Regions from separate parts of the Pseudogulbenkiania sp. AW2-16 genome, predicted to be linked through region 1. Evidence: predicted binding sites of a transcription regulator. Region 1 holds the regulator's gene; each other region holds the start of a gene.
The links. Region 1 encodes sigma-54, which starts transcription at its own class of promoters, with help from an activator protein. Its sites were predicted from a motif close to CTGGCACGCTTCATGCTT; they were not measured.

Region 2: the regulator sigma-54 is predicted to act here: its motif matches at 1,194-1,211, upstream of glnK (P-II family nitrogen regulator).
Region 3: the regulator sigma-54 is predicted to act here: its motif matches at 1,951-1,968, upstream of ABKF58_RS18625 (ANTAR domain-containing response regulator).

What each region holds. Positions count from the first base shown of each region.
Region 1 covers NZ_CP157668.1:1,888,008-1,891,278, reverse strand. Annotated here, with positions in the region: gene lptB (LPS export ABC transporter ATP-binding protein) at 49-777, shown strand; gene ABKF58_RS09200 (RNA polymerase factor sigma-54) at 783-2,183, shown strand; gene hpf (ribosome hibernation-promoting factor, HPF/YfiA family) at 2,251-2,580, shown strand; gene ptsN (PTS IIA-like nitrogen regulatory protein PtsN) at 2,698-3,159, shown strand; gene hprK (HPr(Ser) kinase/phosphatase) at 3,152-3,271, shown strand, end outside.
Region 2 covers NZ_CP157668.1:1,695,241-1,698,511, reverse strand. Annotated here, with positions in the region: gene ABKF58_RS08190 (YifB family Mg chelatase-like AAA ATPase) at 1-696, opposite strand, end outside; gene ABKF58_RS08185 (accessory factor UbiK family protein) at 706-993, opposite strand; gene glnK (P-II family nitrogen regulator) at 1,264-1,602, shown strand; gene ABKF58_RS08175 (ammonium transporter) at 1,634-2,938, shown strand; gene ABKF58_RS08170 (ClpXP protease specificity-enhancing factor) at 3,086-3,271, opposite strand, start outside.
Region 3 covers NZ_CP157668.1:3,861,916-3,865,186, forward strand. Annotated here, with positions in the region: gene ABKF58_RS18620 (CmpA/NrtA family ABC transporter substrate-binding protein) at 1-1,095, opposite strand, end outside; gene ABKF58_RS18625 (ANTAR domain-containing response regulator) at 1,343-1,921, opposite strand; gene ABKF58_RS18630 (DNA-3-methyladenine glycosylase I) at 2,102-2,674, shown strand; gene ABKF58_RS18635 (hypothetical protein) at 2,785-3,087, opposite strand; gene ABKF58_RS18640 (sensor domain-containing phosphodiesterase) at 3,252-3,271, opposite strand, start outside.

The sequences.
Region 1 (3,271 bases):
GGGCCGCATCACCGTCATCCTGCAACCGCAAACCACCGGACAGCAGCCATGAACGCCAGCGTACTGAACGTCACCGGGCTGAAGAAGCGCTTCAAGAAGCGCACCGTGGTCAAGGACGTCTCGCTCAACATCGAAAGCGGCGAGGTGATCGGCCTCCTGGGGCCCAACGGCGCCGGCAAGACCACCAGCTTCTACATGATCGTCGGCCCGGTCAGCGCCGACGACGGCCGCATCCAGCTCGACCAGCAGGACATCACCCACTTCCCGATGCACCAGCGCGCCCGCCTCGGGCTCGGCTACCTGCCGCAGGAAGCATCGATCTTCCGCAAGATGACGGTGGACGAAAACGTCCGCGCCATCCTCGAGATCGCCGGCCTCAAGGGCGAGGAGCTGGAACAGGAACTGACGCTGCTGCTGGACGACCTCAACATCGCCCACCTCCGGGAAAGCAACGCGCTGGCCCTGTCCGGCGGCGAGCGCCGCCGCGTCGAGATCGCCCGCGTGCTGGCCACCCGCCCGCGCTTCATCCTGCTCGACGAACCTTTCGCCGGGGTCGACCCGATCGCCGTGATCGACATCCAGAAGATCATCTCCTTCCTCAAGGAGCGCGGCATCGGCGTACTGATCACCGACCACAACGTACGCGAAACGCTGCGCATCTGCGACCGCGCCTACATCATCAGCGACGGTGCAGTCCTGGCCTCCGGCAAGCCGCAGGCCCTCGTCGACAATGAAAAAGTTCGCCAGGTTTACCTGGGCGAACATTTCCACCTGTAATCGCCATGAAGCAGTCGCTACAGCTCAAGGTCTCGCAGCAGCTCACGCTGACCCCGCAACTGCAACAGTCGATCCGGCTGCTGCAACTGTCCACCGTCGACCTGCAAACCGAAGTCGAGCGCTTCCTGCAGGACAACCCGCTGCTGGAGCGGGGCGACGAGCCGGTCGCCGACAACACGCCGACCGAGGCCGCCGGCAGCGAGGCCGAGCCCGAGCGCCAGGAACCGGAACGCGAGGACAGCAGCGGCGAACTCACCGACTGGGGCAGCGGCAGCCGGCGCGGAGAAGACGGCGACGATTACGACCCGATGGCCAACGTGCCGCGCCCGGTCACTCTGCGCGAACACCTGCTGGCGCAGCTGGGCGAAATCGCCCTGCCCGAGCGCGACTGCGCCATCGTGCAGCTCTTGATCGAGGAACTGGACGAAGACGGCTACCTCACGATCGACCTGCAGGAACTGGCCGCCTCGCTGCCGCTGGAACTGGGCATCGAGGAAGACGAACTGGCGTTCGGTTTGAAACTGCTGCAGCAGTTCGAACCGCAGGGGGTCGGCGCCCGCTCGCTGTCCGAGTCGCTGGCGCTGCAGCTGGCCCAGCTGCCCGACAGCACCCCGGGCAAGGCCCTGGCGCACGCCATCGTCCGCGAGCACCTGACCCTGCTCGGCAATCGCGACTACACCCGGCTCAAGCGTCTCTTCGACGTCAGCGACGCCGAACTGAAGCAGGCCCAGTCCCTGATCGCCCGCCTCAACCCGCGCCCGGCCTCCGGTTTCGGCGTCGACGACACCCGCTACATCATCCCGGATATCGCCGTGCGCCGCGTCAAGGGGCGCTGGCGCGCCGAGCTCAACAACGCCGCCGTGCCGCGCCTGCGCGTCAACCAGATGTACGCCCAGATGCTCAGCGAAAACCGCGGCGGCGGCGGTGAAATGAGCTCGCGTCTACAGGAGGCGAAATGGCTGGTGAAGAATATTCAGCAACGATTTGACACCATCCTGAAAGTGGCGGAATCTATAGTCGAAAGACAGCAAGCGTTCTTTGAACACGGTGAAGTAGCCATGCGTCCACTCATCCTGCGCGACATTGCGGATGAGCTGGAACTGCACGAATCCACGGTCTCCCGTGTGACGACGCAGAAATACCTGCTGTGCCCGCGCGGCCTGTTCGAGCTGAAGTATTTCTTCGGCAGCGCACTGGAAACGGACAGCGGCGGCGAGTGCTCGGCCACCGCCATCAAGGCGCACATCCGCCAGATGATCGACGCCGAAAACCGCGCCAAACCCCTCTCCGACAGCGCCCTGGCCGACGAGCTCGCAAAACAGGGCATACAGGTTGCAAGACGCACCGTAGCGAAGTATCGTGAAGCCATGCAGATTCCACCGGTCAATCTGCGCAAGGTCCTCTGACCTTGGATTGAATCATCAGCATGCCCGGCAGCATCCGCCGGGCAGCCAACACAAGAAGGAGTAAGGTATGAACCTCAAAGTAACCGGTCTCCACCTCGACGTTACCCAACCGCTGCGTGATTACATCGAAAGCAAGCTCGAACGCATTACCCGTCATGTCGACCACGTGATCGACGTGGCGGTGACCCTGTCCGTGGACAAGCTGGTCCAGAAGGCCGAGGTCAACGTCCATCTCTCCGGCAAAGACATCCACGTCGAAGCCACCGAGTCGGACATGTACGCCGCCATCGACCTCCTGATGGACAAGCTGGATCGACAGGTTCTCAAGCACAAGGAAAAGCTGAGCGAACACCGGGCCATTCCGACACCGGCCCCGGCGCCAGAAGCCACACTCTAAGCCCTTGATTGATAAAGCGGGAACCATCAGGTTCCCGCTTTGCTTTGCACAGTCCTTTCTCTGTCACACCAAAGCAACTAGAATCGTCGGGTTTTTGGCAGCTCTCAACAGACCCCTATGAGCCTGATCGGCAAAATCCTAACTCGGGACAACGTCCTGCTCGACCTCGACGTGGCCAGCAAGAAGCGCGTCTTCGAGCAGGTAGGCCTCCTGATCGAGAACACCCGCGGCATCGCGCGCAGTGAAGTGTTCGAGTGCCTGTTCGCCCGCGAGAAGCTCGGCTCCACCGGGCTCGGGCAAGGTGTGGCCATTCCGCACGGCCGCGCCCGTGGTCTGAAAGAGGCGGCCGGTGTACTGATCCGCCTCAAATCGGCGATTCCCTTCGACGCCCCGGACGGCAAGCCGGTACAGATCCTGTTCGTGCTGCTGGTGCCGGAACAGGCCACCGACCTGCACCTGCAGGTGCTGTCGGAACTGGCCCAACTTTTCTCCAGCCGGCCACTGCGCGAGAAGCTGCTCGCCGCCCAGAATGCCGACGAGCTCTACACCCTGCTGACCGAATGGTCTCCCAATGCCTAGCATAAGCGTTCGCAAGCTCTACCACGACAACCAGCACAAACTGAACCTGAGCTGGGTTGCCGGGACCGGCGGAGCCGACAACCTGATCGGCAACGACGAGCAGCGTCCGCTG
Region 2 (3,271 bases), 190 kb from region 1:
CCCGGGCAAACGGCTGGCCAGCATCGACTTCCCCGTCCCCGGAGGGCCAATCAGCAGTAAGCTGTGCCCGCCCGCGGCGGCGATCTCCAGCGCCTCGCGCGCAGCCCTCTGCCCTTTGACATCGGCCAGATCAGGATAGCCGATAGTGGTGTGTACACTCTCCGCCTGAGCTCGCGGCAAGAGCTGCAAGTCATTGAGATGGGCACAAACCTCCAGCAGCGTCGCCGCCGAATACACCGTGGCATCGGCCACCAAGGCGGCCTCCGCGGCACTTTGCGGCGGCAATACAAAAGCGCGCCCGGCACGCCTGGCATGGCAGGTCATCGCCAAACCGCCTCGGACAGCTCGCAGTTGGCCACTCAGCGCCAGTTCGCCGGCGAATTCATAGCGGCTAAGCGCTTCCCCCTTCACCTGCCCGGACGCCACCAGAATGCCCAGTGCGATCGGCAAATCGAAGCGCCCCGAATCTTTGGGCAAATCGGCGGGAGCCAGATTCACCGTGATCTTCCGCGCCGGGAAGGTAAACCCCGAGGTCAGGATCGCGGCCCGGACCCGGTCGCGACTTTCCTTTACCTCGGTGTCGGGCAGACCCACGATGGCGAACGCCGGCAGACCATTGGCCATGTGCACCTCGACAGAGACCTCGGAAGCCTCCATACCGGACAGGGCCCGGCTATGAACGATGGCCAACGTCATCGGCTGGAATCAGGAATGGCCCAGCGTGGCCTGGGTATCGACCTGCTCTGCCGCCTTATCGGGGAACACCGCCGCTTCCAAAGTGGCCAGGCGCGCCTCCAGCCGCTCCAGCTTTTCTCGAGTACGCAGCAGCACTTCCTGCTGGACGTCGAATTCCTCACGGGTAACCAGGTCCAGGCGCGTGAAGGTCGAAGCCATCATGGCTTTGACATTCTTCTCGACATCCTTCACCGGGCTGGCCGCGATGGTGTCACTGATCTTGGTGGTGATTTCTTCAAACAACTTCTGGCTCAGCATCTGGGGCCTCCTTGACTTCGTCATGTTGCACAGGCTTGAGTGTAGCAAAAAGGATTTGCCGCTGCAGCGCCGGGCAGCCGCACAGCATTGGTGCAGCCGCCGCACGCCAATCGCGCCAAGACGGTGCCAAGGCGTAGCGGATGCCCGCTTTCAGTCCGTGACGGTGCCGTCATTGCGCTATATGAGGCGAACGACATGCTCTGGCACGAAACCTGCTTAATCACAGCACAGAAGTAAAAAACGATTCGGATCCGTCAGAAAGGAATGCACATGAAACTGGTCACAGCGATTATCAAGCCGTTCAAGCTTGACGAAGTGCGTGAAGGCCTCTCGTCCATCGGTGTTCAAGGCATTACCGTGACCGAGGTGAAAGGCTTCGGACGCCAGAAAGGCCATACCGAGCTGTATCGCGGCGCAGAGTACGTCGTTGACTTCTTGCCTAAAGTGAAACTGGAAATCGCCATTGACGATGCCCTGCTGGACCAGGTGGTGGAAGCCATCGAAAAGTCCGCCCGGACCGGCAAGATCGGCGATGGCAAGATCTTCGTGTTCGACCTGCAGCAAGTCGTCCGCATTCGTACCGGCGAAACCGGTGCCGATGCCGTCTAAATTCCATAACGGGAACTGAAGGGGAATGCCAATGAAAAGGAATATGGCCACACTGGGCGCTCTCGCCCTCGTCTCCTCCCTGCCGGCACTGGCCGCAGGCGAACCGACCCTGGTTGCTGCCTCCACCATCAGTGGTGGCGATACGGCCTGGATGATGACCTCGACGGCACTGGTGCTGTTCATGACCATCCCGGGGCTTGCCCTGTTCTATGGCGGCATGGTCCGCAAGAAGAACGTACTGGCGACGCTGATGCAAAGCTTTGCAATCTGCGCCCTGATGACCGTGCTGTGGACCGTCATTGGCTACAGCCTGACTTTCTCTCCCGGCAATTCCCTGATCGGCGGTTTTGATCGTGTGCTGATGGAAGGCCTGACTTATCTGAAGGATGGCGGCAAACTGACCGTCCACCCGCTGGCCCCGACCATTCCAGAACCGGTCTTCATGATGTTCCAGATGACCTTCTTCATCATCACTCCGGCCCTGATTACCGGTGCCTTTGCTGAACGGATGAAGTTTTCCGCCATGATGGTGTTCATGGCCCTGTGGTCGCTGCTGGTCTACGTACCGGTTGCACACTGGGTTTGGGCACCGGGCGGCTGGATGGCCGATAAAGGCGTCCTCGACTTTGCCGGCGGCACCGTAGTGCACATCAACGCCGGTGTTGCCGGCCTAGTGGCAGCCCTGGTTCTGGGCAAGCGCGTCGGCTTCGGCAAGGAAGCGATGGCCCCGCATAACCTGGTGCTGACCCTGATTGGCGCCTCCATGCTGTGGGTGGGCTGGTTCGGCTTCAACGCCGGCTCCGCCGCCGCAGCCGATGGCCGCGCCGGCATGGCGATGATGGTGACCCAGATCGCGACCGGCATGGCGGCACTGGCCTGGATGGGCGCCGAGTGGATTGCCAAGGGCAAGCCGTCGGTGCTGGGTATCGCCTCCGGCGCCGTGGCCGGCCTGGTGGCCATCACCCCGGCCGCAGGCTTCGTGGATGCCAAGGGCGCTCTGGCCATCGGCCTCATCGCCGGCCTCGTGTGCTACTGGGGCGCAACCGGCCTGAAGCACGCCCTGAAATATGACGACTCGCTCGATGCCTTCGGCGTACACGGTGTTGGCGGTATCGTCGGCGCCCTGCTCACCGGCGTGTTCGCGGTGAAGGATATCGGCGGCGTTGATGGCAGCCTCGCCACCCAGGCGCTCGGCGTGGTGGTCACCGCGGCCTACTGTGGCGTCGCCAGCTTCGTGCTGCTGAAGCTTATCGACGTGGTCATCGGTCTGCGAGTCACCGATGAAGAAGAACGCGAAGGGCTGGATGTGGTGCTCCACGGCGAACGGGTGGAGTAACACAAGAGATCATTAAGTTGTCTTGTTGTGGTAAGGGACTTGGGGGCGCTTCGGCGCCCCATTTTTTTGCCGGCATTCTGCCGCGCCGAAGAAACGACCAAACAAAAAGCCAGCATCGAGCTGGCTTTGGGCTTGGGGAGAGACACCCTACTTGACGACACGCAGGCTGGGGCGGCCGGACGGACGTGGAGCCGGCTCGGCCTCCGATCCTGCCCCTTCCCCCTGTCCTTCGACCGGTTTCAAGGCAGGAGCCGATTCGGACACCGCTTCCTCCGCCGGAGGAGCTTCGACTTCGAACCCCATCCCCTCCCCGGTTTCCCGGGCAAAGATGGA
Region 3 (3,271 bases), 2.0 Mb from region 1:
CTTCAGCAAGCCCCAGCGCTTGTGCTGGGTGAGGAACCACATGCCGTCGGAGAGATACGGGAAGTTGACCCTGCCCTCGTCGAAGAACTTCATCAGGTGGGGGTCTTGCCACTTCTTGCCCAGGCCGTCTTCGTAGGAACCAAGGAAGCGCCCCTCGATGACCGGCTCCGGCGCGTTGACGTAGGCCTTGTCGGAAATCAGTTTGGCCACGCTGGCGCGATTCTTGACATCGTCGATGTAGCGCGAGGCTTCCAGCAGCGCCGCGGTCAGCGCGCGCGCGGTATTGGGGTGCTGCTTGACCCAGTCGCCGGTGCTGCCCAGCACCTTTTCCGGGTGGCCGGCCCAGATCTGCTGGGTGGTGGCCACGGTGAAGCCGACGTTGTCGGCGATGGCGCGCGCGTTCCACGGCTCGCCGACGCAGTAGCCGTCCATATTGTCGACGCGCATGTTGGCCACCATCTGCGGCGGCGGCACCACGATGGTCTTGACGTCGCTCATCGGGTTGACGCCCTGTGCGGCCAGCCAGTAGTAGAGCCACATGGCGTGGGTGCCGGTGGGGAAGGTCTGGGCGAAGGTGTATTCGCGCGGCTCGGCCTTGATCAGCTTGGCGAGCGCCGGGCCGGAGGTCACGCCCTTGGCCTTGAGCTGATTGGAGAGCGTGATGCCCTGGCCGTTCTGGTTCAGCGTCATCAACACCGCCATGTCCTTCTTCGGACCGCCGATGCCCAAATGCACACCGTACACCAGGCCGTACAGCACGTGGGCGGCGTCCAGCTCGCCGTTGACCAGCTTGTCGCGCACCGCGGCCCAGCTCGCCTCCTTGGACGGCACGATGGTGATGCCGTACTTCTTGTCGAAGCCCATCTTGGAGGCCACGATCACCGAGGCGCAGTCGGTCAGGGGAATGAAGCCGACTCTGACTTCGGTTTTTTCCGGCTTGTCGCTGCCGGCAGCCCAGGCGCTGCTGGCGATGCCGGCCGGCAAGGCGGCCAGCAAGGTGGTGGACCCCATGGCGGTCAGTGCTCCCTTGAGAAAAGTGCGTCGCGCCGGCGCCGCGGGCGAACTGCTGTCGATCGATGTGCGCGTGTCATCCATTTCCTTCTCCCTCATTGCAGAAAAAAACAGCCGAAAACAAAAAGCGCCTGTCGTCCCGCTCCGCGTCGGAAAGGGTGCGACAGGCGCCGTTGCCTGTCCGGATGGAGCCGCCGCCGTTGGTGGCCTACCCGGTCACCACGCCATACGCAACTACCATGCCAGACAACAATCGTCTGTTTTTAAAGGAATATTTTTTCCGACCTACGCTTTTGTGCACTGCACACGTGCGTTCTGCACCAACGCACGCTCAGCCTTTGAGCCAGTTCGCTAGCTCCACCACTTCGCGCGCCACGTCGCCCAGCTTCTTCTGCGACTTCATGGCGCGCTCGCGCAACTGGCGATAGGCCTCGTCCTCGCCGATGCCCTTCATCTGCATCAGCAAACCCTTGGCCTTCTCCACCACCTGGCGGTCGGCCAGGCGCTGGCGCATGCCGTCCAGCTCTTCACGCCGCTCCTTGTCGAGCGAATAACGCTCTATCGCCACCTCCAACAGCGGCTGGATGCGCTCGGGCACCACGTCCCCCACCACGTAGGCGGCCACCCCGGCCGCGAGCGCGGCGCGGATGGTGTCGCGGCGGGCGTCGTCGGTAAACATCACCACCGGCCGCTCGCTGTGCGCGCTGCTGACGCAGACGTGCTCCAGCATGTCCCGCGATGGGGCATCGGAGTCGATCAGCACGATGTCGGGGCGGATGCTGTCGATCATCTCACCCAGCCGCAGCGACACCTCCACCTCCGCGATCACGCGCACGCCGGCCTGCGTCAGCGCCTCCTTGAGCGCAGCCGCCTTGCCCGATCCATCGTTCACCAGCATTACCGTCAGCACTGTTATCTCCCTATTGCACAGAAAAGGTGAAGCAAGCACCATGCCGGGTCGATGCTCTTTCCATGCAAACTACCTGTCCACGATCTGCGTGCAACCTGTCTCGGGCCCCCAAAAGGCAAACGGCTCGATACGGCGGAGACCCAACGCAGCGTGGGCTTACTTTAAGGTTGGCCGAAGACCATGATTACTGCAACGCGCTGCCCGTGGTGCGGCGATGACCCGCTCTACGTGGCCTACCACGACCTGGAATGGGGCGTGCCGGTGCACGACGACCGCAAGTTGTTCGAAATGCTGGTGCTGGAAGGCGCCCAGGCCGGGCTGTCGTGGATCACCATCCTCAGGAAACGCGAAGGCTACCGCGCCGCGTTCCACGGCTTCGACCCGGCACGCGTCGCGACCATGGACGAGGCCGACGTCGAGCGCCTGCTGCAGAACCCGGCCATCGTGCGCAACCGGCTGAAGATCCACAGCGCCATCCGCAACGCCCGCGTGTTTCTCGACCTGCAACGCCGCCACGGCAGCTTCGCCGCCTGGCTGTGGGCACAGGTCGACGGCCAGCCGGTGGTCAACCACTGGGGCAGTCTGTCCGAATGCCCCGCCTCCACGCCCCTGTCCGACGCCATCAGCAAACAGCTGAAGAAGGCCGGCATGAACTTCGTCGGCAGCACGGTGATCTACGCCTTCCTGCAGGCCACCGGCGTGGTCAACGACCACCTGATCGGCTGTCACCGTCACCCGCAACGGCAAGGCTGAGCCGCGCTCGCCCGCTAGCGCCTCACGCAACAAAAAGCCGGTGCCGGGAACCCCGGACACCGGCTGCGCGCCTTGCTGACACAAGCGATTCGATGCGGCTTTTTTAGCTCTTAATCGTCGTAGCGATGGTGATGGTGGCGGTGCCCGCGCTTCCAGCCGCGCTCTTCGACATAACGATGCTCTACGATGGTGCGACGCGGTTCGGGCCGGGTCGCGACACCGGTACCGATGGCGGCACCGGCCGCCGCGCCGATCATCGCGCCATCCCGCCCACCCAATGCCGAACCGACCGCCGCGCCGGCACCACCGCCCAGCGCGCCGCCGAGCACGGCGTTGCTGTCCATGGCGTAGGCCGAGCCGGTCAGCAACAGGCTGCCGGCCAGCAGGGCGACCATCCAACGGTTCTTGTTCATGGCTGTGTTCCTTAAGGCTAGTGCAGTAATCATCAACGGCGGCATCATAACCAAGATCGCCGCCGGGCGCTGTCAAGAAGTACTAACAATTGTTAAGCCTGATGCTTACGCCGCCGGCCCGGCCGAAGATCTCTCGCCTGACGTCCTGGCGTACGGAGCCATCGTCAGGCCAGCCCTTCCAGTT